2 regions of the Rhizobium sp. AC44/96 genome follow, and region 1 is predicted to be linked to the other one. Evidence: riboswitches for the same ligand, from Rfam matches in the RefSeq annotation. Region 1 holds a riboswitch; the other holds the start of a gene.
The links. A riboswitch is a leader RNA that binds a small molecule or an ion and turns the genes downstream of it on or off. The one in region 1 is predicted to bind cobalamin.

Region 1 (10,023 bases):
GCAGTGCTGGGCCTGGGCAATATCGGCCCCCTGGCATCGAAGCCGGTGATGGAAGGCAAGGCGGTCCTCTTCAAGAAGTTCGCCAACATCGACGTTTTCGATATCGAAGTGGATGCCACGACCGTCGATCAGATGGTCTCGACGGTTGCGTCGCTGGAGCCCACCTTCGGCGGTATCAACCTCGAGGATATCAAGGCGCCCGAATGTTTCGAGATCGAGCGCCAGCTTCGCGAGAAGATGAAGATCCCGGTCTTCCACGATGACCAACACGGTACCGCCATCATCGTTGCCGCGGCTATCCTGAACGGTCTGGAACTGGCCGGCAAGAAGATCGAAGAGGTCAAGATCGTCGCCTCCGGCGCCGGTGCTGCCGCACTCGCTTGCCTCAATCTCCTCGTCACGCTCGGCGCGAAGCGCGAGAACATCTGGGTCCACGATCTCGAAGGCCTCGTCTACGAAGGCCGCGTCGAGTTGATGGACGAATGGAAGAGCGTCTACGCGCAGAAGAGCGATACGCGCACGCTCGCCGAAAACATCGGCGGCGCCGATGTCTTCCTCGGTCTCTCCGCTGCCGGCGTGCTGAAGCCGGAGCTGCTGGCACAGATGGCGGATAAGCCGCTGATCATGGCGCTCGCCAATCCAAACCCCGAAATCATGCCGGATCTCGCCCGCGCCGCCCGCCCGGATGCGATGATCTGCACGGGGCGTTCGGACTTCCCGAACCAAGTCAACAACGTCCTCTGCTTCCCGTACATCTTCCGCGGCGCTCTCGATTGCGGCGCCGTCACGATCAATGAGGAAATGAAGATGGCGGCCGTTCGCGCCATCGCAGCCCTTGCCCGCGAAGAACCGTCTGACGTCGCCGCTCGCGCCTATTCCGATGAAACGCCGATCTTCGGGCCGAACTATCTGATCCCCTCGCCGTTCGATCCGCGCCTCATCCTCCGCATTGCGCCTGCTGTCGCCAAGGCTGCGGCAGAGAGCGGTGTCGCCGTGCGCCCGATCACCGATTTCGATGCTTACCTCGACCAGTTGAACCGCTTCGTCTTCCGCTCCGGCTTCGTCATGAAGCCGATCTTTGCCGCTGCGAAGAACGCCGACCGGAAGCGGGTGATCTTCTCCGAAGGCGAAGACGAGCGCGTATTGCGCGCTGCCCAGGTGCTGCTTGAAGAAGGCATTGCAAAGCCGATCCTCATCGGTCGTCCGCAGGTCATCGAGACCCGTCTGAAGCGCTACGGCCTACGCATCCGGCCGCTGTCGGATTTCGACGTGATCAACCCGGAAGACGATCCGCGTTTCCGTGAATATGTCGATCTCTATCTGTCGCTGGTCGGCCGCCGCGGTGTCATCCCCGAAGCCGCCCGCACCATCGTGCGCACGAACACCACCGTGATCGGCGCCCTTGCCCTGAAACGCGGTGAAGCCGATGCGCTGATCTGCGGTCTTGAGGGCCGCTATGAGAAACACCTGCGCGACGTGCGCCAGATCGTTGGCAAGCGGAAGGATGTTCGCGACTTCTCGGCGCTCAGCCTCTTGATTTCGCAGCGCGGTGCGACCTTCTTCACCGACACGTACGTCACCTTCAATCCGACGGCCGAGGAGGTCGCGGAATCGGCGGTTCTGGCAGCCGAGGAAATCAAGCGTTTCGGCATCACGCCGCGCGTTGCCCTCGTCTCCCATTCGAACTTCGGTTCTCGCGAGTCCGAAAGCGCGACGAAGATGCGCGCGGCTCTGAGCCTGGTTCGCGAAAGCGCGCCGACGCTTGAGGTCGATGGTGAAATGCATGGCGAAAGCGCGATCACCGAGACACTACGAAAGCGCGTCATGCCGGATACGACGCTCCACGACGAAGCGAACCTCCTGGTGTTCCCGAACCTCGACGCGGCCAACATCACGCTCGGTGTGGTGAAGTCGATGACCGACGGCCTTCATGTCGGTCCGATCCTTCTCGGTGCCGCGCTGCCGGCTCATATTCTCGCGCCGTCGGTCACCTCGCGCGGTGTGGTCAACATGGCCGCACTCGCCGTGGTCGAGGCCTCTCAGCCAGCCTGAGTGGCCGAAACCGAGAAAATGCTTTAGGATTCCGACGGCAGCTTGTTAAGACAAACAAGCTAAGACAAGGGGCGGCGACACGCGTCGCCCCGACTGGTATTTGCTCATTTGCGGGACGATGCCTTGAAACGCCGGAACCTGTCTCTCGCGCTGCTGATAGCCCTCTCGACGACGCCCGCTGCCGCGCAAGTCGCACCGATCTGCGGTGAGCTGCGCGCACGGCTTGCCGATCTGCCGCAGGTGATCGGCAGCAACCCGGAAGTCCGGCGCTTTGCAAGCGCCATCGCCGAGCAGAACCTTGAGCTTCGCAAAGTGAGAGGCGACTTGCGGCGCAACGGCTGCACTTCAGGAAGCATGGTGGTCATCGGCGGTGACGATGCGGATTACTGCAGCGAGCTCGAGCAGGCCGAAGCCAGGATGGCCGACAATATCCGTTACCTGCAGGACCGACGCGACGAACTGCGCTCGCAGAGTGAGGATACGCGGACCCGCAACGAGCTGATGGCCGCGCTCGACGCCAATAGCTGCAACGAGGAACCGCCTGTCAGCGACGATCCTCGATATGCCGAGCCGCCGAGCGTCGAAGATCAGGCGATGCGCAACGATACCTTCATTCCGCTCGGAGGGAGCCCAGGCCGCAGGTTTTATGGTGGCGTCGGCACGCAAGGCCTTTCCGACCTCAATACCGTCTGCGTACGGACCTGTGATGGCGGGTTCTTCCCGATCAGCTCTAATGCGACCTCATTCGACTTCGCCCGCGACGCCGACACCTGCTCGAAGATGTGCCCTGGTATCGATACCGAACTCTTCTATCATGACGTTTCGAACACCGAGACGTCGAACATGACGTCGACGACATCGGGCGCGCCCTACAGCGCGCTGCCCAATGCCTTTGCCTACAAGAACCGCAAGCCCGGCGAGAAGTCTTCCTGCACCTGCGATCTCCCCGGTTATTACGAACGCATGCGGAAAAATCAGTCGGCAGTCAGCGAGCCTCCGCAAAAAGGCTCGATCACAACGATCCAGACCGCGAAGCCGGCGCCTGCCCCCTCTACCGCGCCTGCCCCGCAGGCTACCGTGCCGGATCGGCCGTATGAGCCACAGAGCGGCAAGGTGCGGCAGGTCGGCCCGCAGTTCCTCGCGGGCGATCAGGAAACGATAGATTTGAAACATCCGATGACCCCGGGCGCCCAGCCGCAACAGCAGTGACGCTTACGAACCGTCTTCCGTTCGCCCCCACGCATCGCTGAAGATCAGTTCTGAAAGCGGCACACGCTGCCGCCAGCCTTTGACTGCGAGCTCAGGCTGGTCATAGAGCTGATCGACATAGCCGACACAGAGCCAGGCCACGATTTCGACCCGTTCCGGGACGCCGAGTATCTGCTTCAGCTCCGCCTCGTGAAAGATGCTGACCCAGCCAACACCGATGCCTTCCGCCCGCGCGGCGAGCCACAGGTTCTGGACGGCGCAAACCGTGGAATAAGAATCCATGCGCCGATTGTGTGTTCGCCCGAGCACCACATCGCCACATCGGTCCGGATCACAAGTGATGCAGATTCCGAGAGGTGCACTCCGGATGCCTTCCAGCTTCAGTGCACGATATGTCGCCTGTTGCTGGCCGGAGAACATCTCTGCGGCCTCGATATTGGCGCGATTGAAAGCCTTCCAGACGCGGAGCCTCACGTCCTGGTCGCGCACCAGGATGAAATTCCAGGGCTGCATGAAGCCGACCGAAGGCGCGTGATGCGCGGCCTCAAGCAGCCGCCTGACAGCGTCGTCAGGTATCGGGTCCGGCAGGAATTGGGATCGAACATCCCGTCTGGTTTCGATTGCCTTGTAAACGGCCGCGCGTTCGTCGGCCGAAAAGGCACCAGCTCTCGATAGAGAGCCAGATTTGTCTGGTCGCATCGTCAATCCCCAACAATACAACCGCCCGCCGTCCACGCGGGTCAGTCTATGATTGTCGGGCCGGTCTTCTGACTTGGCGTCATCCGTCTGTCGCGCCTTCCCGGCGCAAGCCAGTGGCATATCAAGCGGCAGACGTCGGCCTTACAGCGTTGGGCACGTTCCGGTCTTTCACCGAATTCCCGATTCTCCCGCCGCTTGGCGGGCACCCGACGCGCGTTCTATGTCGCGAAACGAAGACAAAGGCAATCGTTCAACCCGATACCGGGAAGTAGCGGACATACGCGAACTCGTCACCATTCGGTGACCAGTTCGGAACGTTGATCGTCCCCTGCCCGCCGAAGAGCTCGAGCAACGTTGTCAGATTGCCGCCATCCATGTCCATCATCCGCAGCCGGACATTCAGGTCGCGCGGGTGGTCGAACACGTCAGGATCGTATGAGAGGATCAGAATCCGGTCGTTATCGGGCGACGGATGGGCAAACCAGTTGCCGTAGTTGTCCTGCGTGACCTGCTCGAGCCCGGTGCCATCCGGGTGGATGCGCCAGATCTGCATCAGGCCGGTGCGGCTCGAGTTGAAGTAGATCCAGCGGCCGTCGGCGGAGTAATCAGGACCGTCATTGCGCCCCTCGCCCTGGGTCAGGCGCCGCTCTTCGCCACCCTCGACCGAAATCGTGTAGATATCGAAGACGTCGTTGCGGATGCCGCAATAGGCGAGTTCCTTCCCGTCTGGCGACCAGCCATGCCAGTAAGACGGAAGGTTCTGGGTAACCAGGCGCGGCGTGCCGCCTTCGATCGGCAGGACATAGATCGCCGATTTCCCGAACTCGGTCTTGTCCGAGATGACGATCTGCGTTCCATCAGGCGAGATGCCGTGATCATTGTTGCACTGGACGGCGAAGCCGGTATCCAATCTCTCGAAGTCGCCTGAGCCGTCGAGGGCGAGGCGATAGAGCAGCCCGTCGCCGTTGAGCAGCAGATAGCTCCCGTCGGGCGAGAAATTCGGTGCTTCGACAAGCTTTTCGGTCTGCCAGACAATCCGGGCAGTGCCCGTTCGAACGTTGTAGATCTCTACGGAACTGCGCACGCCAAGCCTCCTCAAACTCAAACCGGTCCCTGACCTACGCGACCGATCGATTGGGCGCAAGAAAACTCTGGGCGGCTGCATTGCCCGAAAGGGCGATACCCTTTCCGTTCAGGCTCGGCGGGCATCAACAAAATGCGAGAACTGCAGGAAACTAAAACGGTTCATCTAGCGTTCATGACCAAGATGTGACAGTTCGGTGAAGGTTTTATGATATTGGAGTTTCACCGTTGATCGCGCAAGTTTTAAGGTCCGGAGCGGCGTCTCGTGTCGCGTCGTTCTACGCTGGCGCGGGTGAAGGTCGTGCCTCCATATCGCGCGGCGCTGTGGGGATCGCCCTTTCTGCGCTGATTGCACTTTTTGCAACGATTACGGTTGAAATGATCGCACGCGGCGGCGTTGGCGACGTGGGGACATTCCTCACCTCAACAGCCCGTCCCGGCATGACCACTGTGGTGATGCTGACGGTGCTGATGCTCACCCTCGATGCCGCTTTCGGCCGACGCTTTCTATCCGCCTTGATCGTCCTGCCGCTGGTGATCGTTCCCGCCTTCGTTTCCAATCAGAAGCAGCATTACCTCTCTGATCCTCTCTATCCGTCGGATATCCTGTTCGGTCGGCAGATCATGGAGCTTCTGCCTGTCATGGTGCGCGAGCGACCGGTCACGGCGGTCGCGCTGGCAATTGGCATCCTGTTGTCGCTGGCCGGCATGGTCTTCGCCTGGCGCTTTGCATGGCGGCATTTCCCAAAGCTGCAGAGCAAGACGCGCGTCAGGTGTCTTTGCCTCGGTCTGCCCGTGGTCGCCGCGTTCGGCTCGCTGATGGACTACTCGCAATACTCCTGGATCCGCGATCGCCTGCAGGTCGTGCCGATGATGTGGGATCAGAAGGAAAATTACCGCAGCAACGGGTTCATCCTTGCCTTCATCTTCAACGTCCCGATGGCCGACGTCGCCGCACCCGCAGGCATTGGCCCGCAGGCGCTGGACGCCATTCCGGCACGCAACTACGGCTATCTCAGCGGCCCGAGCGAAAAGCCGGATGTCATCATGGTGATGAGCGAGTCCTTCTGGGATCCGACACGCCTGAAGACGCTGAAGCTGTCGGCCGATCCGATGCCGAACATCCGCGCTGCCCAGTCGGGCTACGTCTTCTCGCCGGAGTTCGGCGGCATGACCGCCAATGTCGAGTTCGAAGCGCTCACCGGTTTCTCGAACGCATTCCTGCCCTATGGCAGCATTCCCTATCAGCAGTATATCCGTAACGACATTCCCTCACTGGCGACCTTCTTCCGTGGGCAAGGCTATGCCGCTCGCGCACTGCATCCCTTCAGCGGCTGGTTCTGGAACCGCAACGAGGTCTACAAGGACTTCGGCTTCGAGGAGTTCCGTAGCGAGGAAACGATGCCGGCGATGGAAAAGCGCGGCATTTTTGCCTCCGACGATGCGCTGATGAAGGAGATCATGCAGGAGGCGGATGGGATGGATCGCCCCTTCTTCTTCTTCGCTGTCACCTTGCAGGGACATGGTCCTTACGAGCCCAATCGCTACAGCAAGAACACGATCGACATCCAGGGCGCTGGCCTGACCGATTCAGATCGTGCGACGCTCGGGACCTATACGCAGGGCGTGAAGGAGGCTGACGACAGCTTCAAGATGCTCACGGACTGGGCAAGCAAGCGCGAACGCGAAACCATCATCGTGCTCTGGGGCGATCATCTGCCGCCACTCGGCAGCGTCTACATGGATACTGGCTATATGCCGGATCAGGTCGCGACCCGTAAGGCATCCGTCAGCGTGATGAAGCAGGAGCACGAGACACCGCTCGTCATTTGGTCCAACAAGAAGGGCGTGAAGTCCAATGTCGGAACCATCAGCCCCTCGTTGCTGCCTTATCACCTCTTGAAGTTCGCAGGCTACGAGCACCCCTATTACACCGGCTTCCTGGGTCGTGTTCAGAAGAAGTATGCGGTTGTTGATCGCTACCAGCTGATCGCCCGCGACAACACCCCTTCGCCCGATTGGGTTCTCAACCCCAAGAACCTGGATCCGCTGGTCCGCGACTATCGCTATCTCCAGCATGACATCATGTTCGGAAAGGCGCAGTCCCTTGAGCGCTTCTTCCCGCAGCATGCCTGGCTGAACAGCGCCGGCTTGTGACGGCAATGCGGGGCTGACCGCATTGCAATTTGGCATGAGAACGGAATACTTCGCCCCGAAGCAAAACAATGCATCGGGAGTCGATCCATGCACAATCTATCCGATTTCGTACACCATCATTTCGATAAGTCCACTGGCGAGCTCAGTGATATCGAGAAGCGCGTTCTCGCCAAGGCGCATGAGCGCAAGATCATCTCGACCAACGTCAATGCCGCCTTGCAGGCGAACGCGTCTCTAGGCGAACGCCTGGCGGATTCCATAGCGCGCGTCGGTGGTTCCTGGGGTTTCATCACCGGCTTTCTGGCTTTTCTCGTCGTCTGGTGCGTGGCCAACACCATCGTGCTCGCGACCGGAGCATTCGATCCCTATCCGTTTATCTTCCTGAACCTCGTGCTCTCGATGCTCGCGGCCATTCAGGCACCGATCATCATGATGTCGCAGAACCGTCAGGCCGAGCGGGACCGCTTCGAGGCTGCGAAGGATTACGAGGTAAACCTCAAGGCGGAACTGGAGGTATTGTCGCTGCACCAGAAGATCGACATGCAGGTTCTGACCGAGATCGCGGCCATGCGCGAAGAGCTTGGCAGGCTTTCGCAACGCCTGACGAGCTGAATAGAGCCTGGGGCGATTTAACTATATCGAGCGATCAGCAAGAGAGCGTGCGCATCGTCCATTGAAAAAGTGCAGTAAGTGTAAGAGGAGAGCGGCGAGGATATACCCGCCAGGCTGAGCAGACATGGATGAGACTTGCCGCACCATTCCCCGCACCGTTCCAAGCGGGAAGGTTCATACACGTGACGAAATCCTCTACCATCCCGCATTCCTGTCGGTCGAACGCCAGATCGCCCTGCATCTTATAGGCATCCACAAGCGGGCACCACGCCTCGCGCGTCTTGTGGCCTCCCACCGCAAATGGCTGCTGACGCACTCACTGTTTGCCATGAACATAGGTCGTGACCGAACAGATCCGACGTCCGGGCTGACGGCAAGCCGATTGATGCAGGTAGCGACCGATCTCAAGGTGGCGAGCAAGAACACGGCGGCATCCTTCCTGTCGGAGCTGCTGGCATACAAGTTTCTGCGCGATGTTCCTGACGAAAGCCCTGATCGCCGGCTTCGACGGCTGGAGACCACCGAGGTTAGCAACGAAGCCATGCTGTCCTGGTTCCTGGGGCACATGTCCTGCCTCGATCGTCTGGACGGCGGAAACCGCGCGGCGATGACAGCGGCGGAGCCGCGCCTCTTCCAGCTGGCCCAGCCGCATGCGGCGACCGCTCTGATCCATGAACCGGGCTGGAGAGACCCGCGCGACAGCATCGGTCATTTTCTCTGGTCCGAGGTCGGTGGGCTCATCTTGCACGAACTGATCAGCCGCCTGCCCGATGACGCCCGCGAGCACGAGCGGATCTATATCGAAGGTGTCAGTTTGAGCGAACTTTGCACCGAGTTCGCGATCTCGCTGACGAACATCAAGCGGATGTTCAAGAAGGCGGAGGTTGTGGGGTTGCTCGGCTGGGACGAACCCCGCAGCCGCGGCAAGCTCTGGCTGTCGCAGTCCTTCATCGAAGACTATTTCTACTGGCAATCCTTCAAGTTCGCCCAACTCGACCGATCGATCCATTGGGCGGCCGCCGAGCTACGCGACGACAATCGGAGGAGTTGAGCGATAAGGTGGCCCACGTCGGCAGATTAGGTCGCAATGATTTATTGTGATGCACGCATCACGTTTATTATGTAATGCAAACTTAATATGTTTGCATGTACGCTTTGGTTGTTCTCACCCAGCTCTAGCTAGCTTAAGGGGTAGTGCAGATGAAGCGCATGAGGCATCTTCTTTTCAACACCCGTGGCGCGGCCGCAATCGAGTTTGCAATTGTCGCCCCCCTATTTCTCCTGGTCGTCCTGACGCTGATCGCCTACGGGATCTATCTAAGCGCGGCGCACGCCTTGCAGCAGTTGACGGCCGACGCCGCACGCACGGCTGTCGCCGGCCTTTCCGAACAGGAACGGACGCAGCTGGTCAACAACTACATCACCATTTCGACACTGAACGATCCGTTGATCGACCGGACAAAGCTGCATGTGTCCGTCGCGACCGACACGCAGAACAGCAATCAGTTCACGGTCACCACGGAATATGATGCCAGCGCATTACCCATCTGGAATCTCTATAGTTTTCCGCTTCCAGACAGCAAGATACGCCGCTTCGCGACGATCCGCATGGGTGGCATATGAGCCGAAAAATGAGCATGACTCTGTCGCGCCTTGCAAGTTCAAAGGATGGCAATATCGCCGTTGCCGCCGCAGTTTGCGCACCGCTGATCCTCTATTGTCTGGCGCTTGGGGTGGACTACGGCATGATGACGCTGCAGCAGCGTCGGCTGCAGCAACTGAGTGACATCGGCGCGATCGTCGCTGCATCCGATATCAACAACGCTGCCGCCAACTTGGTTGCTAACTTTCAGAGAAACGGTCTGAACGTTGCAGTGAAAACCGGTGCCGGGTACACCACCCCAAACGGCAGCCAGCTCCTCAGCAACCAACAGCTCAGCCAGTTCGATGCTGTAGTCCAGTACACGCCAGGGGTTTATGTAGCGGATTCATCCATTTCGTCCGGCCAACGGTTCATTGCCGGAAGTCAGCCATACGATGCCGTAAAAGTTGCAGTGCAGCAGAAGGCGGAGCTGACCTTTGCCGCAACTTTTGCGACGCCTCCGACCTTGAGCGCGGTCGGCACCGCATCGGCTGCCAAGATTGCCGCGTTTTCCATCGGTTCACGTCTGGCGAGCATCAACGGCGGCGTCCTCAATGCCCTCCTGGGTA
Region 2 (10,023 bases), on a different contig from region 1:
TCCGGCGTGCCCTGTTGATCCATCGAAACGAAGGTCGGCATCGTGTCGCCGGGAACGATCGTCACCGTGCAGCCGTAGCCTGCCTCAAGAATGATCTTGTCGAAATTGGCTGCGATGCCGGCCGACGCCCATTTCATCTCGGCGATCGAGACATTGCCGCATCCTTCGGCGGCGGCCGTCCCGGCTGTCGCAAACAGTCCTGCAGCAAGCACGATCGACGTGCACAGAAATCTCATCTTACGTTCCCATTTTGGCGTTGCCGTCGACCCGGGCCGCATCTGCAGATAGCAGACGCACCGCGTTCGTTCTTGGCTTTCCCCTGGCGCCGATCCTGACACCTTGAAATGAAGCCTACGCGTTCGGCCCGGGAAATCAACGGTCTTATCGTGGGCGGAGGTCGAATCTAAGCGGCTGATTTAAAATAGTTAATGACTGCGCACTCGACAGCAGGCCGCAGCTCCCGCAGGTCTCCTGGGCCCTGCAAGGAGACAAAAAACCAAAAAAGTGCCGAAATTCATCTTTGCTTAATGGCTCACTAACTCTCCGGTAAGAATGTGGCGCTATCAATCGTTGCGTGGCGGGGGACAACCGCTGCTTCTCCGGATCAGGTAATGCGTCCCGGAGAACGTGAGCTTCGTCGTGTATGGACGCAAGCGCCAGCGTATTTCGGCAAGCCGCGCGGCCCCAGATGGCCTGCGCGGCTTTCGCATTTTGGGCTGCCGTGATTGACCTTGGCGAACGCCGCTTGTAGGCCGTAGCAACGGGTGCCGGAGCTTCACGACAATGACCAAAGCCATCATGCTGCAAGGAACCGGTTCCGATGTCGGAAAGACGGTGCTGGTGGCAGGACTTTGCCGGCTGGCGGCCAAGCGCGGTCTTTCGGTGCGTCCCTTCAAGCCGCAGAACATGTCGAACAATGCCGCCGTTGCCGACGATGGCGGCGAGATCGGCCGGGCGCAATGGCTGCAATCGATGGCGGCGCGCGTTCCTTCCTCCGTACACATGAACCCCATTCTGCTGAAGCCGCAATCGGAGAACGGCAGCCAGATCATCGTCCAGGGAAAGGTATGGGGGCAGGCGAAGGCGCGCGATTATCAAAGGCTGAAGCCGCAGCTGCTGGACTACGTGCTGGAGAGCTTTTCGCAGGTTTCGACAGGGGCTGACCTCGTTATCGTCGAAGGGGCGGGGTCGCCGGCGGAAATCAATCTGCGCGCGGGAGATATCGCCAATATGGGGTTTGCGACCCGCGCCGGAGTTCCGGTCGTTCTCGTCGGCGATATCGACCGTGGTGGCGTGATTGCATCGCTGGTCGGCACGCACGCCATCCTCGGTGACGAGGATCGCGCCGCGATCTCGGGATATATCATCAACAAGTTCCGGGGCGACGTCTCGCTTTTCGACGACGGGATTGCGGCGATCGATCGCTTCACCGGCTGGCCCTGCTTCGGCGTGGTGCCGTGGCTCAAGGCGGCGTCACGATTGCCGGCAGAAGATTCGGTTGCGCTGGAGCGTCTCGCTCGGGGCGAGGCGAGGGCGCTCAGGATTGCAGTGCCTGTTCTCTCGAGGATTGCTAATTTCGATGATCTTGATCCGCTCAAGGCGGAGCCTGACGTCGAGCTGGTCTTCGTGCGGCAAGGCGAGCGGCTGCCAGTCGATGCCCAGCTGATCATTCTCCCGGGGTCCAAGTCGACGGTGGCTGATCTCGCTGACCTGCGGGCCGCCGGGTGGGATGCCGATCTGGCAGCTCATGTCAGGCGCGGCGGTCGCGTCATCGGTATTTGCGGCGGCTACCAGATGCTTGGCCGGAAGGTGCATGACCCCGAGGGGATCGAGGGCAGCGCGGTCGAGACAGATGGCCTGGCATTGCTCGACATCGAGACGGTGATGGCGCCCGAGAAGACGGTTCGCAACAGCGTTGCGTCATCCGCCGAACATGGGGATCCGCTTTCAGGCTATCAGATTCATCTCGGCGTCACCCGAGGCGCGGACTGTAACCGGCCCTTTGCCATCGTTGACGGGATGCCTGATGGCGCGATGTCGGGAGACGGCCGGATCATCGGGACCTATCTGCACGGGCTATTCGCGAGCGACGCCTATCGCTCCCGGCTGTTGCAGAGCTTCGGTCTCAAGGGCGAGATGCGCAATTACCGCGCCGGTGTCGAGCTTGCACTGGACGAGATTGCCGCCGAGCTCGAAGCCCATCTCGATGCCCACTGGCTCGGCGAATTGCTCGGCTAGATTTCGCCTGAGATTTCCCGGCGGCGGCGATCGAGTTCTTCACTGTAGCGACGCAGCGTATGTGCCTCGCTCAGCTGCCCTACCACTTTTCGTTCGACCAGATTGTTGACGACGGCAAGCGCTTCGCTTTCCGTCTTGTCGAAAATGGCGGCCGCCTGCTTGGCGTTCATTTGCGGCTGCAGGAAGTCGTTCTTGTATCGGATGAACTCGTCCAGACCCTTGCCCTCGTCATCGGTATCGGTGAGGTTGGCGTAGATTTCCGGCACCAGAACAAGACCGGCGTATTTTCCGTTGTCATCGACAAGAACCACGCGCTGCGCCGAGCCGATCGGGAAGAGGCTGCGGAACTCCTCGACCGAGATGCCGGGGTTCGCGGTCTTGACGTCGGCACGCATGAGCCTGTCGACCGTAAGATTACGGATCCAGCCGACGTCATGAGCACTGCGGATGCTTTCGCCGCGAAGATGGAAGCGCCACGTGGCAAACGAGTAGCCGAAGGTGCTGCGCACGACGAGCGAAGACGTAATGACGGCGGCGAGGACCAGAACAGTGATCGGAAAGTCGCCGGTTATTTCCAGTGCGAGAAACGTCATGGTCAGCGGGCCGCCGATGACCGCGACGGCAAGCGAGCTCATGCCGACGACCGCATAGATCACCGGCGTCAGTGTCGCATGGGCGAAGTAGGGAGCGGAGTAGGCAAACAGCTTTCCGAGCAGAGCTCCCATGAAGAGCGACGCGAAGAACAAGCCACCTCTGAAGCCCGAGCCGATTGAGATCGCGGAGGCAAAGGATTTCAGCAGAAACAGGCCGATCAGCACCGGAATGGCGACGTCCCTGCCAAGGTTGAGATGCAATGCACCATGGCCGGCCGAGAGAACCTGCGGCGTGACCAGCGCGAGGAGGCCGACGACAATGCCGCCGAGAGCCGGGCGCAAAGGAGGGGCGATGGAGCTCCTGCGCGCGGTCTCCTCGATGAAGGCAACGCCCTGCATGATGAGGATGCCGACGCCGGCGCAGAAGGCGCCGAGCAGCACCGCGGGAACATAATCAGCCGGCATGACCGTGCCGAACTGACCGACATCAATGAGGAAATCGCTCCCGGCAAGAAACCGAGCCAGTGTGGTGGAGACAATCGCGGACACGACCACCGGCGTCAGCGAAACGATTGTGTAGGTGCCGATGATGAGCTCGAACGCGTAGAACGCGCCGGTCAGCGGTGCATTGAAGGCAGCGGCGATGGCGCCGGCGGCGCCGCAGCCGACGAGCACTCGCAAATCGGACCGACGCAGCTGCAGCTTCAGCCCGAGCTTCGACGCGATACCGGATGCCAGCTGGGTATAGCCGGCCTCCAGTCCCACGGAGGCTCCAAAGCCGTTCGAGATCAGGTTCTGCACGGCAACCAGGATACTATCGGTCAGCGACAGGCGTCCGCCATGCAAGGCATTTGCCTCGATCGGGTCGACCATCGGCTTCTTGCGCGTCTTCGCCAGAATGAACATCAACAGACCAAGCAGAATGCCGCCGACGACGGGGGCAGCCAGCAGAAGAAACTTGTTCTCGATTTGCGACGAACTCAGCCGCTCGACCTCGCTGATGCCGAAAATCAGGCTGTGCATCTCCTTGGAAATCAGGCTCATCGCCGTTACCGCAAGGCCTGACGTGACGCCGACAATCGCGCCTGCGAGCACCATGCCCATTTCGCTGCGTCTGAGGAGAGCGCGCATGCGTCCCACATCCAACAGGGTGTGAAGTGGGCCGAGCCGGCGGGTATCTATTTTCAGAAGCATGACAAGGAAACTAGGCGGGTAAAGGTCCGGTCAAGGGCCGTGAAGGGTGCCGACGTGGCTTGGGGATGCGCTTGCGATGCAAATGCGGCAAAAGGCCGGCGGATACAACAATTATTTATGACGTAAGTGACTGATAAAAGACGATAAATATGGTAGGGTATGTCGTCTATGAGGCGTTTGGAACTCAATAGCGTTCGCCATTGGCCGAGCCCAAGTCGATTGACTTCATACCCGGCCTTGCCTAACCATGAATCCGATAGCGAATGGTTCCGGATCGCCAAAAGCGGTGCGGATGAAAAGGGAATGTGACGAGGTGGACCCAATCCGGGCGCCTTCATCACAGCCGACCCCGCGACTGTAGAGCGGTCAGGGTCTTCCGTCCGGCGTCGGATGCTCTCAAGCTGGCCGCCTGCGTGGTGCAGGCGGGCGAGGGGCTGAAGACGGCGGAAAAGCCACTGGCAATGCAAGCCATGATCAACCGGGGTTGGACGCCTCTAAATCTACGAATCGTCCGCCTTTTCATGATTGCAGCCGGGAAGGCGAGGAAGAACCGATGGCACGATCGGGATGGCCTACGTGGCTATCCCGATCGTCGCCTGGACCCGCGAGCCAGGAGACCTGCCACTCGTGCCGGGCGCAAAGCCCACCCCTGGGCAAGTGTGCCCAATGCCAGCACGGAGGTTGTCATGGCAGACAATGAGATTTTGGCGTCGGCGTCAGGCCGGGCGTCTACGACGTTCGCTACACGCTCCCTCCTCCCTGCAGAGGCAGGCTCCCTCATTCATGCGGCCAAGTTTCGCTCGGGCGATGTCCAAAAAATCCAACCACCGCGCGCGGTGAACGACTCCTATCGGCCGGGACGATGGTCTTTCGCAGGCGAGGACTTGGGCGCACCGGATTCCCGTAACGTCGCCCGAGCGAAGCTTGGCGACAAGAATAAGGGCCTGCGTGCGAGCAACGTCCTTCGTGAGGGCGTGCGCGTCGGACCCCGAGCCCAATCATCGGCGAAAGCCGTCCACGCATGACGACCGCATCCTTTACGCTCGTTCTCGGCGGCGCCCGGTCCGGCAAGTCGCGCTTCGCCGAACAACTTGTCGCCGACGGCGGCCTTGAGCGTCATTACATCGCCACCGGCCGCGCCTGGGACGAGGAGATGCGCGCGCGTATCGACCAGCACAAGGCCGATCGCGGCGACGTCTGGACCACGCATGAGGAGCCGCTCGATCTCGTCGGCCAACTTGCCGCGATCGACGGCGAGGGGCGGGCGGTGCTTGTCGATTGCCTGACGCTCTGGGTTACCAATCTGATGATGGACGAGCGCGACATGGCGGCGGAGTTCGCGGCTCTGACCGCCTATCTGCCGAAGGCCAAGGCGCGCCTCGTCATCGTTTCCAATGAAGTCGGCCTCGGCATCGTGCCCGAGAACCGGATGGCGCGCGAATTTCGCGACCATGCCGGGCGGCTGCACCAGATGATCGCGGCGGTCGCCGCGGATGTGTATTTTATCGCGGCGGGACTGCCGCTGAAAATGAAGGGTTGAATTGATGAACCAGCAGAAGATCCCCGCCACCGTCATCACCGGCTTTCTCGGCGCTGGCAAGACGACGATGATCCGCAACCTGTTGACCAATGCGGGCGGCAAGAAGATCGCGCTCATCATCAACGAGTTCGGCGATCTCGGCGTCGACGGCGAGGTGCTGAAGGGCTGCGGCGCGGAAAACTGCACCGAGGACGATATCATCGAGCTCACCAATGGCTGCATCTGCTGCACGGTGGCCGACGACTTCATCCCGACCATGAGCAAGCTTCTGGAGCGCGAGAACCGGCCTGACCATATCGTCATCGAAACCTCGGGCCTTGCCCTGCCGCAGCCGCTTGTCGCCGCTTTCAACTGGCCTGACATCCGCACGCAGGTGACCGTCGATGGCGTGATCACCGTGGTCGACAGCGCCGCCGTCGCCGCCGGCCGCTTCGCCGACGATCACGATGCCGTGGAAGCCCGGCGCGTCGAGGATGAGACGCTCGATCACGAAAGCCCGATCGAGGAGCTCTTCGAGGACCAGCTCACCTGCGCCGACCTGATCGTGCTCAACAAGACCGACCTCATCGACGGCGCCGGCCTTGCCCGTGTTCGCGACGAGGTCGCCTCACGCACGGCGCGCAAGCCGGCGATGATCGAGGCGAAGAATGGCGAGGTGCCGGCATCAGTGCTGCTCGGCCTCGGCATCGGCACCGAAGAGGATATCGGCAACCGCAAGTCCCATCACGAACTGGAGCATGAGGACGGCACGCCGCATGATCACGACGAATTCGACAGCTTCGTCGTCGAACTCGGGCCGATCGCCGATCCCTCGGTCTTCGTCGAGAGCCTGAAGGGCATCATCGCCGAGCACGACGTTCTGCGTCTCAAGGGCTTCGTCGACGTTCCCGGCAAGCCGATGCGCCTGCAGCTTCAAGCCGTGGGTAGCCGAATCGACCACTATTTCGACCGTGCCTGGGCGGCGGGCGAGGCGCGTGGCACGCGGCTGGTGGTGATCGGGCTGCACGAGATGGATGAGGGCGCGGTACGCGAGGCTATCGAGGGTCTGGTTTAAGGTTTATGGTTGAGATGCGCGGTCACGTTTTTGGTTTGAGAGAAGCTGCTGGAGGCCCTTCTGGTGACGAAGGGCTGAGAGGTGAGCAGATCGCGCATTTTGAAAATCGCTCAAGTGGTGCCGGGTGGTCCCCTCATCCGCCAGCCGGCACTGACCGGGGTCGAGCCGTCGGTCTCGACCCGTCCTTCGGCCCCCCGTTGGGGAGAGGATTTTTTTTGCGGGCCGCTCGCTCCAATCTTCCCTTCTCCCCGACGGGGAGAAGGTGGCCCGAAGGGTCGGATGAGGAGGCAGCGCACGCTGCGCCTGCGACTAACATTTCCCGCAAAGACACACTGCCATGCACCTCCTACTAGCCCAGCAGGGAACGATCAGCGACGGCGAGGAGGCGATCGATCTTGGCCAGTCTCCCGGCGACATCCTGTTCCTCTCCGCCGCCGACACCGAGCTTGCGGCAGTCGCCGCCGGGCATCGCCAGCGCGGCGAGGCACGGTCGCTGCGTATCGCCAGCCTCATGAGCCTCAAGCATCCGATGTCCGTCGATGCCTATATCGAGCGTACGGCGCGGCATGCAAAGCTGATCATCGTGAGAGCGCTGGGCGGCGCCAGCTATTTTCACTACGCGCTGGAGGCGCTGCATGCGGCGGCGGCGCGGCATGGGGCACTGATCGTAGTGCTGCCGGGCGATTCTAAGCCGGACGCGGGTTTGACGCCGTTTTCGAACGTGCCGCTTGAGGATCTGAATGCGCTCTGGGCCTATCTGATCGAGGGGGGTGATGCGAACACGCACGCGTTTCTCGATTATGCCGAGGCGATGCTGTCGGGGGGCGAGAAGCCGGAGGCGGCTGCGCCGTTGATGAAGGCCGGGATATGGTGGCCGGGGCGGGGTGTTGTTGGGGTTGAGGAGTGGCGGTTGTTGTCGGAGGGTGGGTTACCCCCCTCTGTCCTGCCGAACCGTAGGGGCGAGCCAACGGTCTCGCCCCGTTCTTCGGACCCCGCCACAGGTGGGGAGATCGACTCGTGGCGATCACCCACGCAGACAGCTGCCTTTGGAATGAGCAGGCCTGCCCAGCCAATCTCCCCACCTGTGGGGGAGATGCCCGGCAGGGCAGAAGGGGGCGCTGCGAACGCGACGCCAGCGGCTACATCCGCCCCCATCATCGCCATCTCCTTCTACCGTGCCCTCGTACAAAGCGGCGAAACCCGACCCGTCGAAGCGCTGATCGAGGCGTTGATCGCCGAGGGCATCCGGCCGCTGCCGATCTTCGCCTACAGCCTCAAGGATCCCGTCTCCAAGGGCATCCTCGAAAGTGTCTTCGCGGCCACCAGGCCCGATGTCGTCATCAACACGACAGGCTTCGCCGTCTCGGCGCCCGGTGCGGAGCGGCAGCCGACGGTGCTGGAAGCCAGCAACGCCGTCGTGCTGCAGGCGATCTTTTCTGCTTCCTCGAAGGACGCTTGGGAAAGCTCCTCGCAAGGCCTGTCGGCGCGCGATCTCGGCATGAACGTGGCATTGCCCGAGGTCGACGGCCGAGTTCTCTCTCGCGCCGTCTCGTTCAAGTCGGCGGCACGCTATGATGCGCTGGTCGAGGCCAATATCGTTGCCAGCGAGCCGGATGCGGGGCGCATGGCTTACACGGCGCGGCTCGCCGCCAACTGGGCGCGGTTGCGGCATGCGAAGCCGGCTGAGCGGCGCGTGGCGCTTGTGATGGCGAACTATCCGAACCGCGACGGCAGGCTCGGAAACGGTGTCGGGCTGGACACGCCGGCGGGCACGATTGAGGTGCTCCAGGCGATGCGCAGGGCGGATTATCCCGTCGGTGACATCCCTAAGGATGGCGATGCGCTGATGCGTCATATCATGGATGGGCCGACCAATTCCGGGCGTGACGGGAAGGTGATCCGCGAAACGCTTTCGGTGAGTCGTTACAGGGATTTCCTAGCAACTCTTCCGAAAAAGATTCAAGACGAGATCGGTGCGCGCTGGGGCGAGCCGGAGGCCGATCACTATTTCGTGGAAGGTGCTTTCGCGCTGCCTTTCACCCGTTTCGGCGATGTGCTTGTAGGCATCCAGCCGGCGCGTGGCTATAATATCGATCCGAAGGAAAGCTATCACTCGCCGGATCTGGTGCCGCCGCATGGCTATCTCGCCTTCTATGCGTTCCTGCGCCAGGAATTCGATGCGCATGCCGTGATCCACATGGGCAAGCACGGCAATCTCGAGTGGCTGCCGGGCAAGGCCTTGGCGCTATCTGAAAGCTGCTATCCCGAAGCGATCCTCGGGCCGCTGCCGCATCTCTATCCTTTCATCGTCAACGATCCCGGCGAGGGAACGCAGGCCAAGCGCCGCACCGCCGCCGTCATCATCGACCACCTGACGCCGCCTTTGACGCGGGCCGAGAGCTACGGGCCGCTGAAGGATCTCGAAGCGCTGGTCGACGAATATTATGAGGCGTCGGGTGGCGATCCGCGCCGTATCCGGTTGTTGGGCAAGCAGATCCTCGAACTGGTGGCCGATATCGGGCTCGATCAGGATGCAGGAATATCAAAGGGGGAGAGCGAGAGCGAGGCGCTGAAGAAGCTTGATGCCTATCTGTGCGATCTCAAGGAGATGCAGATACGGGATGGGCTGCATGTGTTTGGGGTGTCGCCTGAGGGGCGGTTGCTGACGGATCTGACGGTGGCGCTGGCGCGGGTGCCGCGCGGGCTGGGTCAGGGTGGCGACCGGAGCTTACAGCGGGCGATTGCTGGGGATGTTTTTGGCAGTGGTGGCGATGTTGTGGGGAGCTTGGCGGGTGGGGCGCCCCCCTCTGCCCTGCCGGACATCTCCCCCACAAGGGGGGAGATCGACTCGCGGCTTGCTCCCCAATCAAAGGGTGAGGTTCGAGCAAGCGGGCGCGCCCAGCCAATTTCCCCACCTGTGGGGGAGATGCCCGGCAGGGCAGAGGGGGGTATCCCACCCACCGGTGCGACCTTCGACCCCCTCGACTGCGACATGGCCGCCGAATGGGCCGGCCCACGCCCCGAGATCCTAGCGGACGTCTCGTCCGATCCATGGCGCACCCAGGGCGATACCGTCGAGCGCATCGAACAGCTGGCCGCCAAATTCGTGTCCGGCGAACTGACATGCCTACCTCTCTGGTCCCAAACCAGAGCCGTCCTCCACGAGATCGAAACCAGCCTGAAACCCGCCATCCTCGCCTGTGGTGACGCCGAGATCGAAGGCTTGCTTCGCGGCCTCGACGGCCGCTTCGTGCCACCGGGTCCCTCGGGCGCACCGACGCGCGGGCGGCCGGATGTTTTGCCGACGGGGCGGAATTTCTACTCCGTGGACAGCCGTGCGGTTCCGACGCCGGCGGCTTATGAGTTGGGCAAGAAATCGGCGGAGCTTCTGGTTCGCCGCTATG

Region 2: linked by a shared signal. The riboswitch ahead of cobU (bifunctional adenosylcobinamide kinase/adenosylcobinamide-phosphate guanylyltransferase) and the one ahead of bluB (5,6-dimethylbenzimidazole synthase) in region 1 are both predicted to bind cobalamin.

What each region holds. Positions count from the first base shown of each region.
Region 1 covers NZ_LXKO01000023.1:882-10,904, reverse strand. Annotated here, with positions in the region: gene A6U87_RS17430 (NADP-dependent malic enzyme) at 1-2,052, shown strand, start outside; gene A6U87_RS17425 (DUF2865 domain-containing protein) at 2,176-3,261, shown strand; gene bluB (5,6-dimethylbenzimidazole synthase) at 3,265-3,960, opposite strand; cobalamin riboswitch at 4,001-4,185, opposite strand; gene A6U87_RS17415 (TolB family protein) at 4,211-5,044, opposite strand; gene A6U87_RS17410 (LTA synthase family protein) at 5,272-7,200, shown strand; gene A6U87_RS17405 (DUF1003 domain-containing protein) at 7,288-7,812, shown strand; gene A6U87_RS17400 (hypothetical protein) at 7,937-8,863, shown strand; gene A6U87_RS17395 (TadE/TadG family type IV pilus assembly protein) at 9,013-9,435, shown strand; partial or broken gene A6U87_RS17390 (pilus assembly protein TadG-related protein) at 9,444-10,023, shown strand, end outside.
Region 2 covers NZ_LXKO01000037.1:272,507-282,529, reverse strand. Annotated here, with positions in the region: gene A6U87_RS25135 (glycine betaine ABC transporter substrate-binding protein) at 1-236, opposite strand, end outside; gene A6U87_RS25130 (cobyric acid synthase) at 784-2,238, shown strand; gene A6U87_RS25125 (chloride channel protein) at 2,235-4,025, opposite strand; cobalamin riboswitch at 4,273-4,666, shown strand; gene cobU (bifunctional adenosylcobinamide kinase/adenosylcobinamide-phosphate guanylyltransferase) at 5,047-5,565, shown strand; gene cobW (cobalamin biosynthesis protein CobW) at 5,570-6,619, shown strand; gene cobN (cobaltochelatase subunit CobN) at 6,957-10,023, shown strand, end outside.